DNA from 2 places in the Rhizobium sp. RAF56 genome. Region 2 is predicted to be linked to the other one. Evidence: predicted binding sites of a transcription regulator. Region 2 holds the regulator's gene; the other holds the start of a gene.
What was found. The regulator HrcA, encoded in region 2, represses chaperone genes, less so after heat shock. The targets are predictions, from matches to a motif close to GTTAGCACTCNCNNNNNGNGAGTGCTAAC.
Positions count from the first base shown of each region.

Region 1: groES (co-chaperone GroES) is a predicted target of HrcA. The motif match lies at 1,151-1,179, and genes of this name have one in related genera.

Region 1 is NZ_JBFRDU010000007.1:147,947-153,904, forward strand. Features, by position in the region: gene chrA (chromate efflux transporter) at 1-1,057, opposite strand, end outside; gene groES (co-chaperone GroES) at 1,238-1,534, shown strand; gene groL (chaperonin GroEL) at 1,602-3,242, shown strand; gene AB4048_RS08130 (hypothetical protein) at 3,809-4,249, shown strand; gene AB4048_RS08135 (glutathione binding-like protein) at 4,335-5,042, opposite strand; gene AB4048_RS08140 (DoxX family protein) at 5,326-5,739, shown strand; gene hisG (ATP phosphoribosyltransferase) at 5,827-5,958, opposite strand, start outside.
Region 2 is NZ_JBFRDU010000013.1:41,069-47,026, forward strand. Features, by position in the region: gene hemW (radical SAM family heme chaperone HemW) at 1-1, opposite strand, end outside; gene rdgB (RdgB/HAM1 family non-canonical purine NTP pyrophosphatase) at 20-664, opposite strand; gene AB4048_RS13010 (VOC family protein) at 674-1,099, opposite strand; gene rph (ribonuclease PH) at 1,210-1,926, opposite strand; gene hrcA (heat-inducible transcriptional repressor HrcA) at 2,100-3,182, shown strand; gene grpE (nucleotide exchange factor GrpE) at 3,291-3,923, shown strand; gene ptsN (PTS IIA-like nitrogen regulatory protein PtsN) at 4,022-4,486, opposite strand; gene hpf (ribosome hibernation-promoting factor, HPF/YfiA family) at 4,559-5,134, opposite strand; gene rpoN (RNA polymerase factor sigma-54) at 5,379-5,958, opposite strand, start outside.

The DNA.
Region 1 (5,958 bases), on a different contig from region 2:
CGCCGGCAAAAATGAAGAGAAAGCTCGGTGCGAACGTCGCCCAGGCGGCCAGCAGAGCACCCAGCGCTCCAGCCGCCAACGGCGGAAAAGACAGCGGATTGCGAAAACCCGCCATGAACCCGACAAAAGAAAGCACCAGCACCAGCGGCCCCGGCGTCGCCTCGGCCAGCGCCAGCCCGTCCAACATCTCGCCGGGCCTCAGCCAGGCGTAGTGATCCACCGCCGTCTGCGCGACATAGGCCAGCACCGCATAGGCACCGCCGAAGCCGACCAGCGCCATCCGCGAAAAGAAGGCGAAGATCGCGCCGAAGACATTTGCCTCGCCGCTCAACACTTCCGCGATGATATCGGTCCGCGCATCGATCTGGTCGATAATGAGAAGGGGCGCCTGCCAGACCGCGATCCACAAGAGGACGGTCTTGACCAGCGGGGGCAGATGAAGGCGATCGAGGTGCGCGCGAAATTTCGGCCAGGAAAGGCGCAATCGGTACGATGGCGCGCCACTGGCATGCCGGCTGTAGAGCACCGGCGCCGCGCCCGCGAGCGCCGCTGCGATCACCACGATCGGAAACGGAGCCTTGAACGCGAAGACGAGCAAAAAGGTCATTGCCGAAAGCGCGAGGTGAAAACGGGTTTTCAACGCCCGCCTTGCGAGCCGTGTCAACGCCTGCAGGACGATCGCGAGCATCCCGGCCTTCACCCCGAAGAAGAGCGTCGCGAACAGACTGGCATCCTTCAGCAGCGCATAGGCCGCCGACAGGCAAACAATGACCGCCAATCCGGGCAGGATAAAAAGGAGGCCGGCGATCAGGCCGCCGCGCACGCCATACATCAGCCAGCCAATATAGGTCGCGAGCTGCTGCGCTTCCGGCCCGGGCAACAGCATGCAATAGCTCAGCGCGTGAAGAAACCGCTCCTCGGAAATCCACCGCCGCTCGTCGACCAGCAGCTTGTGCATCAAGGCGATCTGCCCGGCGGGACCGCCGAAGCTCAGGACGCCGATCCGCGCAAAGACGCGGGTCGCTTCCTTGAAGCTCGGTGGGGGAAGCTCGTTCAAACGGAAAAATCCGGGCGTGCCTTCATACTCTCGGCACAAACTTTTGCGACCGTCATTCTTGACTCGGTCCCCACCCGTCTCTACATCACCCTCGCTAGCACTCACCAAAGCTGAGTGCTAACACAGACCCATACGGATCCTCGCTGATCCGTGAATGTCATTTGATCGAGGGATTAGACAATGGCAAGCACCAATTTCCGCCCGCTTCACGACCGCGTCGTCGTACGTCGCGTTGAATCCGAAGAGAAGACCAAGGGCGGCATTATCATTCCGGACACCGCCAAGGAAAAGCCGCAGGAAGGCGAAATCGTCGCCGTCGGTTCTGGCGCGCGCGATGAAGCCGGCAAGATCGTTGCTCTCGACGTCAAGGTCGGCGACCGCGTTCTGTTCGGCAAGTGGTCCGGCACCGAAGTCAAGATCAACGGCGAAGACCTTCTCATCATGAAGGAAGCCGACATCATGGGCATCATCGGCTGATCAGCCGGTCTGCTTTCCATAGCTGACGGGCTTTCGCCCTCGCAATTCGAATTCAGGAGCTTCAAATATGGCAGCTAAAGAGATTAAATTCGGCCGCACCGCCCGCGAAAAGATGCTGCGCGGCGTCGACATCCTCGCTGACGCCGTCAAGGTAACGCTCGGCCCGAAGGGTCGTAACGTCATCATCGACAAGTCCTTCGGCGCACCGCGCATCACCAAGGACGGCGTTTCCGTCGCCAAGGAAATCGAACTGGAAGACAAGTTCGAGAACATGGGCGCCCAGATGGTCCGCGAAGTTGCTTCGAAGACCAACGACATCGCCGGGGACGGCACCACGACCGCAACCGTTCTTGCCCAGGCCATCGTTCGCGAAGGCGCCAAGGCTGTTGCAGCCGGCATGAACCCGATGGACCTGAAGCGCGGCATCGATCTCGCCGTTGCTGAAGTCGTCAAGGATCTCCAGGCCAAGGCCAAGAAGATCAACACTTCGGAAGAAGTCGCCCAGGTCGGCACGATCTCCGCCAACGGCGAAAAGCAGATCGGTCTCGATATTGCTGAAGCCATGCAGAAGGTCGGCAACGAAGGCGTCATCACGGTAGAAGAAGCCAAGACCGCCGAAACCGAACTCGAAGTCGTCGAAGGCATGCAGTTCGACCGCGGCTACCTCAGCCCCTACTTCGTAACCAACCCGGAAAAGATGATCGCCGACCTCGAAGACGCTTTCATTCTCCTCCACGAGAAGAAGCTTTCGAACCTGCAGGCGATGCTCCCGGTTCTCGAAGCCGTCGTTCAGACCGGCAAGCCGCTCCTCATCATCGCTGAAGACGTCGAAGGCGAAGCTCTCGCTACCCTCGTCGTCAACAAGCTGCGCGGCGGCCTCAAGATCGCTGCCGTCAAGGCTCCGGGCTTCGGCGATCGCCGCAAGGCCATGCTCGAAGACATCGCCATCCTGACTGGCGGCACTGTCATCTCCGAAGACCTCGGCATCAAGCTCGAGTCGGTCACCCTCGACATGCTCGGCCGTTCCAAGAAGGTTTCGATCTCGAAGGAAAACACCACGATCGTCGACGGCGCAGGCGCCAAGTCCGACATCGAAGGCCGCGTTGCCCAGATCAAGGCTCAGATCGAAGAAACCACCTCCGACTACGACCGCGAGAAGCTGCAGGAACGCCTTGCCAAGCTCGCTGGCGGCGTTGCCGTCATCCGCGTCGGCGGTTCGACTGAAGTCGAAGTGAAGGAAAAGAAGGACCGCATCGACGACGCCCTCAACGCGACGCGCGCTGCCGTTCAGGAAGGCATCGTACCGGGCGGCGGCGTGGCTCTGCTGCGCTCCTCCGCCAAGATCACCGTCAAGGGTGAAAACGACGACCAGGACGCCGGCATCAACATCGTTCGCCGCGCTCTGCAGTCTCCGGCCCGCCAGATCGTCGAGAACGCTGGTGACGAAGCTTCGATCGTTGTCGGCAAGATCCTCGAAAAGAACGAGGACAACTTCGGCTACAACGCTCAGACCGGCGTATACGGCGACATGTTCGCCATGGGTATCGTCGACCCGGTCAAGGTCGTTCGTACGGCTCTGCAGGATGCGGCTTCGGTTGCTTCGCTGCTGATCACCACCGAAGCCATGATCGCCGAACTGCCGAAGAAGGATGCCCCTGGTGGCATGCCTGGCGGCATGGGCGGCATGGGTGGAATGGACATGATGTGATAAGGCGTCAGCCTTATCCGGACGTCTGATCAATCCGGCATTGAAACTAAGAACAGGGCGGCTCGCGGGTCGCCCTGTTTTTTTGTTCGGAATCTGCAATGCAAGTCGAAGCGCGAGGTCTCACGGATACTGATTTGCGCTGGAAATCATCCCCTTGGTTTCGTTGAAAGTTTTCGCGGCGCTTAAGTGCCATCTCTACTTTAGTGCAACAAAATATTTCTCTATTTCGGGCTGCATCTCCTATTGCCGTTTCCATGGAAAAACATATAAATCCTAGCTCAGCGATAGGTGAGAGACTGTCGGCAAACGTCAGGCTCTTGCTGTCAGACCGATACGCTCGCGGTTGCGGTTTGCCTTTCGAGGTTTTCGTGAAGCGCCTGCGCCTTGGTCCGTCGCAACATGCGGCCGGGGTCGATGGTTGCAATGGCGCGAGGTCAGGTAACTCGGCACGAGCCGAAGCTACCGATTGATTTTCCGCTGGCGCTGCCAATCCACCCCCGTCACGACGTCGAAGTCAAAAATGAACTTAAGCGCGCGGGACACAACCGTGCCGAATGGGGTACATCTTGTTTAAGATCGCCAAGGGGCATGTCGCCATACCTTTTGCCTTGGGAGCACCGCCGGTCAGCAGCGACGAGGACGCAGCATCACGATTCTGCGTATCCGAAGGCTGGGTCGGCGACCTTTCCAACGGCGTGATCAAGCTCGGCCATCTGAGCACCATGCTGCATGGCCTTCCCTCTCCGGAATGCGGCCTGCTTAACCTGCTCAGGTGCTACGACACCTATGATCGCGCCCGCATTCTCGAGCTGTTCGAACAGGCCGCGACGACATCGTCGTCGTTCTGTTTCTCGACGACCGTGGTACGGCCGAACGGACAGCGCCAGCCGCTTTTCTGCATCGGCGAGTCGATGGGCACGGAAGCGAAACATTCCGGCAGCATGACCGGCGTCTTTTTGTTTCCGCGCTTCACCCTGGATGCCGGAAGCTCAGCGGGCAGCCACTGATCGCCATTGGGCCGGCGCAGAGCGGCGCTCTGCGACGGAGGTTTGCGGCAATGAGCATCCCCAAGGCCGGTTAGGCCGGGGCGGTTCAATCACGCGCCGGGATATGCAGCCCCTTTTCGCTTGCGGGTCTAGCCGCGGCGCGGGCAACCCAATCCATCACCCGCGGGAAGTTCGCAAGTCCCAGAACGTCCCGGCCGCCGTAGAAGACGTCAACGCCTCGCACCCAGGGGAACGTCGCTATGTCGGCGATCGTATAGTCATCACCCATGAGCCACTGACGCCCTTCCAGGCGCTCTTCCAAGACGCCGAGCAATCTCTTCGTTTCGTCACGATAGCGCTCCACGGGATAGGCGTTGTTGGCTACCTTGTCGGCCGCGAACTTGAAGAAGTGGCCGAACTGGCCGAACATCGGCCCCACTCCGCCCATCTGAAACATTACCCAGCAAAGCGTCTCGTAGCGACCGCGCGCGTCGGCGGGTATAAGCTTGCCTGTTTTTTCCGCGAGGTAGACGAGGATGGCGCCCGACTCGAAGAGGCCGATCGGTCTGCCGTCAGGCCCATTCGGATCGATGATGGCGGGGATGCGGCCGTTCGGATTGAGGGACAGGAACTCGGGTGATTTCTGGTCGTTCGTGTTGAACGATATGAGATGCGGCTCGTAGGCGAGGCCGGCCTCCTCCAAGGCGATCGAGATCTTCACGCCGTTCGGCGTCGGCAGGGAATAGAGCTGGATGACATCCGGATTGCTGGCGGGCCAGCGCTTCGTGATGGGGAATGCGGAGAGATCAGCCATGGGTTTTCCTTGGTCGTTGGGGTCGGGATACCTTAGAGCGCATCCTTGGTTTTCGGACAAGATCCGCGCTAAATCAAAACCTTAGAGCGGCACAGATAGATGCACATTGGTCGCGCCTAAGAAAAGCGGCGTAACGGAAAAGTGTTCCGTTGGCCCCGCAGCGTTCACCATTAGTGAACAAATCGTCCGCAATTGTTTATCTTTTCAAAGGAGGCAGAATCAACGACATTGAGGTCAAGAAGACGCCCGTCGCCTCGAGCGTTTCGCCAAAACGGAGAGCCACATGTCAAACGTCATCATTCTCATCGCCCGCATTCTCCTTTCCTTCATGTTCATCCTGTCCGGCTTCGGCAAGCTTAGCGATCCGGCCGGCACCGCCGGCATGATCGCAGGCGCCGGCCTTCCGGCTGCAAGCCTGCTTGCCTATGTCGCCGGCCTGTTCGAGCTGCTTGCCGGCCTTGCCGTTCTCGTCGGCTTTCAGACCCGTATCGCCGGCTGGGCTCTTGCGGTCTTCTGCGTGTTCACCGGCCTCGCCTTCCACCTGCCCTACGCAAGCGGCACGGAACTGGTGAACATCCTCAACCAGATCATGGTCATGAAGAACATCACGCTCGCCGGCGCCTACATCCTGCTCGCCACCTACGGCCCCGGCGCGCTGTCGCTGGACGCACGTCGCGGCGCCTACGCAACGGCCTGATCGAGATATTTTCCCAAGCATTGCCAACCCGCCGTCTCACTGGACGGCGGGCTTTTTCATGTCTTCAGGATAAAGCAAGGTTCGCGATCAGAGGGCGGAGCGAACGGCATCGATGATGCGGCTCACCATCGGGTCGCTCTCGTGCGCATCCTTGCGGGCGCGCATCAGACAGGCCTGCGAGCTGAGGATCACGCCATCCGACAGCACCTTCAGGTGATT
Region 2 (5,958 bases):
AGGTGTCCACGAGCCGACCTTACGCCTCCAGGCAGGTTTCTACAAAAAGCTTGAACGCGCGGGCACGGTGGGAAAGCGCCTGCGGCTCGCCTGGCTTCCAGCCGTGCTTCTGTTCGGCGCTCATCTCGCCGAAGGTCACGTCATAACCCTGCGGCTGGAAAACGGGATCGTAGCCGAAGCCCTGGCTGCCGCGCGGTGGCCAAACCACGGTGCCTTCGACTTCGCCACGGAAAAGCTCGGTGTGCCCGTCCGGCCAGGCAAGGCACAGCACGCTGATGAAACGCGCGCCGCGCTGGGCCGGCTCGGTGGCGCCGGTCTTTGAAAGCGCCGCCTCGACCTTTTCCATCGCCATGCCGAAGTCGCGCGTGCCGTCGGGCTTCTCCGCCCAGTTGGCGGTATAGACGCCCGGATCGCCGCCGAGGGCATCGATCATGAGGCCGGAATCGTCCGAAAGCGCCGGCAGACCCGAGGCCTTGGCCGAAGCCAGCGCCTTGATCGCGGCGTTTTCCTCAAACGTCGTGCCGGTTTCGTCCGGCTCGATGAAATTAAGGTCGGCGGCCGACTTTGCCGCAAAGCCGAAGGGACCGATCAGATCCTGGATTTCGCGGATCTTGCCGGCGTTATGGCTGGCAACCACGATTGTCTTGGTATCGAGCTTACGCATGGTTCGTCCTTATTCGATGCCCCAAATCACCGCTTCCGCGCATTCCAGGCTGTTGCCGGCCGGATCGCGAAAGTAGATGGAGCGGCCGCCACTCGGCCAGCGGAAATCGGATTCGATGGCAACGCCGGCGGCGGCAAGCCGTGCCAGCATCGCATCGAAATTTTCTCCCGAAAGCCGGAAGCAGGTATGGCCGTTGCCGGTCGTGCCGTGCGGCGGCACGGGAAGCGCGCCTTGCCCCGGCGGCTTGTTGGTCTCATTCGCGTTGAAGATCAACAGCACGCCCGTCCCGCAGCGGAAAAAGACGTGCCGGTTTGCGCCGCGACTGATCTTGGCAAGGCCGAGCACGTCTTCATAAAAGGTCTCCGCCGCGTCGAGATCATCAGCGTAAAGCGCGGTCTCGAGGACGCCTTCGATCGGACTGTTGGCAGCGGTCATCGACGGTCGCTCCTGTTCCAACCCTCAAGCCCACGGACTGCGCCCGAAGGCGCAGGTGCGCGCTTCGGCCACGAAAGCGGGCAGGGGAGCGCTACCGCCGACACCCCGCCTCAGCCGATCGTCTGCTTCTGCAGCGCGACGAGTTCGGCGATACCGCCTTTGGCAAGGTGCATCAGCGTCGTGAATTCCTCTTCGCTGAAGGGGGTGCCCTCCGCCGTGCCCTGGATTTCGACGATGCCGCCGGCACCCGTCATCACGAAGTTGGCGTCGGTTTCGGCCGAGGAATCTTCGATATAGTCGAGATCGATCACCGGCTGGCTTGCGAAGACGCCGCAGGAGATCGCGGCGACGTGGTCTTTCAGCACCCGCTCGACCTTCAGCATGCTGCGGCCTTCCATCCATTTCAGGCAGTCGTGGAGTGCAATCCACGCCCCGGTAATCGCGGCAGTGCGCGTACCGCCGTCCGCCTGGATGACGTCGCAGTCGACGGTGATCTGACGTTCGCCCAGCGCCTGCAGATCGACGACGGCGCGCAGCGACCGGCCGATCAGGCGCTGGATTTCCTGCGTGCGGCCGCCCTGCTTACCGGCGGCAGCCTCGCGCTTCATGCGCTCGCCGGTCGCGCGCGGCAGCATGCCGTACTCGGCGGTGACCCAGCCCTTGCCGCTGTTGCGCAGCCACGGCGGCGTCTTTTCTTCGAGGCTTGCGGTGCAAAGTACATGGGTATCGCCGAACTTGACCAGACAGGAACCTTCCGCATGCTTGGAAAAATTGCGCTCGAACGAGACCGCGCGCATCTGATCGGTTTTTCTGCCTGAAGGCCGCATTCCATTCTCCTAGTATTTTGGTTCACCGCTTCTACGATTGCCGCCCGGCTTTTGCAAAGGAAAAGCAGGTGCAATTCGGCCCGTGGAGCCTGCCTCGGCGAATTTCCCTTTTGCCATCGAAAGCGTAGTGGCTATATCTACCATTAGGATCAACAAATGGATTTGCGCGCGATATGGGGTTCCCGACTTCGACGGCTACCGACGCAGTTGTTGCGTTGGACGAACGGTCGAAAGAAATCTTCCGCCGTATAGTCGAGAGCTATCTCGAATATGGCGAGCCGCTCGGGTCGCGCAATCTTTCGCGGTTGCTGCCGGTATCGCTGTCGCCTGCTTCCGTGCGCAATGTCATGAGCGATCTGGAGCAGCTGGGGCTCATCTACTCCCCCCATATCAGCGCCGGCCGGCTGCCGACCCAGATAGGCCTGCGCTTCTTCGTCGACGCCTTCATGCAGGTCGGCGATCTCTCGGCCGAGGAGCGCGCCAGCATCGATCGGCAGGTGGGCGTCGGCAACCAGCCGATGGAATCGGTCATGACCGAGGCAAGCCGCATGCTGTCGGGCATGTCGCGCGGGGCGGGTCTGGTGCTGACGGCGAAAAGCGACCCGGTGCTGAAGCATGTCGAGTTCATTCGCCTGGAGCCGACCAAAGCGCTGGCCGTGCTCGTCGGCGAGCACGATCAGGTGGAAAATCGCGTCATCGAGCTACCGGCCGGCACCACCTCGGCGCAGCTGACGGAGGCGGCCAACTTCCTCAACGCCCATATGAGCGGCCAGACGCTTCCGGAACTTCGCCGGCAGCTGCAGACCCTGAAAAGCGAGGTCCGTCGGGAGTTGGATGTGTTGTCTGGCGATCTGGTCGAGCGCGGCATCGCCGTCTGGTCGGGCAGTGGCGACGACGGCAAGCCGACACAGCTGATCGTGCGCGGGCATGCCAATCTGCTGCAGGACGTTGGCGGTGCTGAGGACCTCGACCGGTTGCGGCTGCTTTTCGACGATCTCGAAAAGAAGGACAGCCTGATCGAGATCCTCAACCTGGCGGAAACCGGCTCGGGCGTGCGGATCTTTATCGGATCGGAAAACAAGCTTTTCTCGCTCTCCGGTTCATCGCTCATCGTGGCGCCCTATCGCGACAGCGATGATCGGATCGTCGGCGCCGTCGGTGTCATCGGGCCGACGCGGTTGAACTATGCGCGCATCGTGCCGATGGTCGATTATACGGCGCAGCTGATTTCGCGGCTGTCGCGCAGCGGTGGTTGACGCGGCGTCGCGACGGGAATCGTCGCATTGGGGTCGCGAAGCCTTGATTTTTTCCGGTCAAACCTCGATATCGGGCACATCCAAAGAGAAACTAGTGCGGAGACCGTTATGACGGACGAAACAACGAAGAACGGACCTGACGCAGAAACGCCGGACAATGCCGACGATTTCGCGCAAGTCGGCGAGGCACAGGCGCAAGCGCCTTCCGAGCCGGATCCGGTCGAATTGCTAAAGGCCGAAAATACCGAGCTGCGTGACCGGTATCTGAGGCTTGCCGCCGAAATGGACAATCTGCGCCGCCGCACCGAGCGCGACGTGAAGGACGCCAAGTCCTATTCCGTTGCCGGTTTCGCCCGCGACATGCTGGCGGTCTCCGACAATCTGCGCCGCGCGCTCGAAGCGGTGACGCCCGAGGCTCACGCAACCGCTGACGTCGGTCTGAAAACGCTGATCGAGGGCGTGGAATTGACGGAGCGTTCCATGCAGTCGGCGCTTGAGCGTCACGGCGTGCGCATGCTGGAGCCAGTCGGCCAGAAGTTCGATCCGCATTTCCACCAGGCAATGTTCGAAGTGCCGAACCCTGACGTGCCGAACAACACGGTCGTGCAGGTCGTCCAGGCCGGCTATACGATCGGTGAGCGCATGCTGCGGCCGGCAATGGTCGGCGTTGCCAAGGGCGGCCCGAAGACGGACACGTCCGATTCCGCCTCTGCGAGCGCACTGGACGAGCGCGACGCCTAATATATAGGCGTCGACGGCTCCGCCGATTTTCAGTCCAATCAACATCGCGCGTCCGCGGGGCGCGCGATGTCTCATTTCAGGGAATGAAGCGGGGAGTTTTAGGCAGCGTTGGACGCCTGTTCCTCGTGGAGGAAGGCGTAAATCGCAGAGGACGAGTCCGTCGCGCGAAGCTTGGCGACCAGGTCCTGGTCGCGCAGCACGCGGGCGATGCGGGACAGCGCCTTGAGGTGGTCCGCGCCGGCGCCCTCGGGGGCGAGCAGCAGGAAGACGAGATCGACCGGCTGGTCGTCCAGCGCCTCGAAGTCCACCGGCTGGTCCAGGCGCGCAAAAATCCCGATGATCGATTTGACGCTGTCGAGCTTGCCGTGCGGGATGGCGATGCCATTGCCGACGCCAGTCGAGCCCAAACGTTCACGCTGCAGGATGACGTCGAAGACTTCGCGCTCGGGCAGTCCGGTGAGTTTAGAGGCCTTGGCCGCCAGCTCCTGAAGCAGTTGTTTTTTGGAATTTACCCTCAAGGCCGGGATGATCGCATCTTGCTGCAGCAAATCTGCCAAAGCCATTCTCTTTTTCCTTCGTGTCGCCGAGATCCGTTGTGGGGAGCGGCGGTTGAACCCGCCGCTCGTCTTCTTTTCTCAGCCTTTGATATTGGCTGCGTCTATCCAGCCAATGTTACCGTCCTGTCGACGGTAAACGATGTTAAGTTGATCCTTGCCGGGGCTGCGGAATAGCAGCAACGGTTCGTCGGTCATGTCGAGCGCCATCACGGCGGTTGCGACCGACATGGTCTTCAGCTGTTTCGTGCTCTCGGCGACGATGGCCGGGGCGAAATCGTCGGCAACCTCGTCATCCTCGTCAGGAACGCCGTCCATGACCGTATAGGAGACTTCGGCGAAACCATTCGTGTGGTTTGTGGTCTGATGGTCCTTCAGCTTGCGTTTATAGCGGCGAAGCCTCTTTTCTATACGCTCCTGTGCGGCATCGAACGCCAATTGGGGATCCATGGCTTCTCCCGCGGCATGCAATACAACGCCGCTGTCGAGGTGAAGCTTGCAATCCGCGGCAAAGCGAGAACTCGATTTGTGGACAGTCACCTGCCCCGAATACCCACCGTCGAAATACTTCGTGACGGCTGTTCCGATCTGGTCCTCGATCCGCTGGCGGAAGGAATCGCCAATTTCCATATGTTTACCGGAGACACGCACACTCATGGAGTTTCCCTTCTTATAGTGGTTTGCGCGTATCAGTTTACGCCAAGCCTCAATCTCATCCAAGCACTTCACTTCAAGGAAGACAATTTGGGCATCGCCGGGCGTCTTCAGGATGATGGGGATAAGTCCAGGCGGTGATCACCTGCACCGATGCGGCGGGCTTCTACGCGCGGCGCTCCGGAAAGTCAATCGGCCTTTAACCGTTTGTAAATATATCTGCAGCTTTTGCGCGAGCGCGATTTGCTCAGAAGCCCGCGGCTTTTGCCAGCGCACGCTTCTCTCTGCGCCGCTGCACGGAGGATGGGATGTTCATCGCCTCACGGTACTTTGCAACCGTGCGTCGTGCAAGGTCGACGCCCGCCTTGCGGAGCATGTCGACGATATCGTCGTCGGAAAGCACCGCATCGGAGCTTTCCTGGGCAATCAGAGTTCGGATCTTGTGGCGCACGGCCTCGGCCGAATGATTGTCGCCGCCCTCCACCGTGCCGATGGAAACGGAGAAGAAATATTTCAGCTCGAAGAGGCCACGGGGCGTCAGCATGTATTTGTTCGTGGTGACGCGGCTAACCGTGGACTCGTGCATCTTGATGGCGTCGGCAACCGTCTTCAGGTTCAGCGGGCGCAGGTGGCCGACACCCGAAACCAGGAACGCATCCTGCTGGCGGACGATCTCGGTCGCTACCTTCATGATCGTCTTGGCACGCTGATCCAGGCTGCGGGTCAACCAGTTGGCATTCTGCAGACATTCCGCAAGGAATGCATGATCCTCGCCGGTCTTGGACACCGACGACATATAGGACTGGTTCACGAGCACGCGTGGCAAC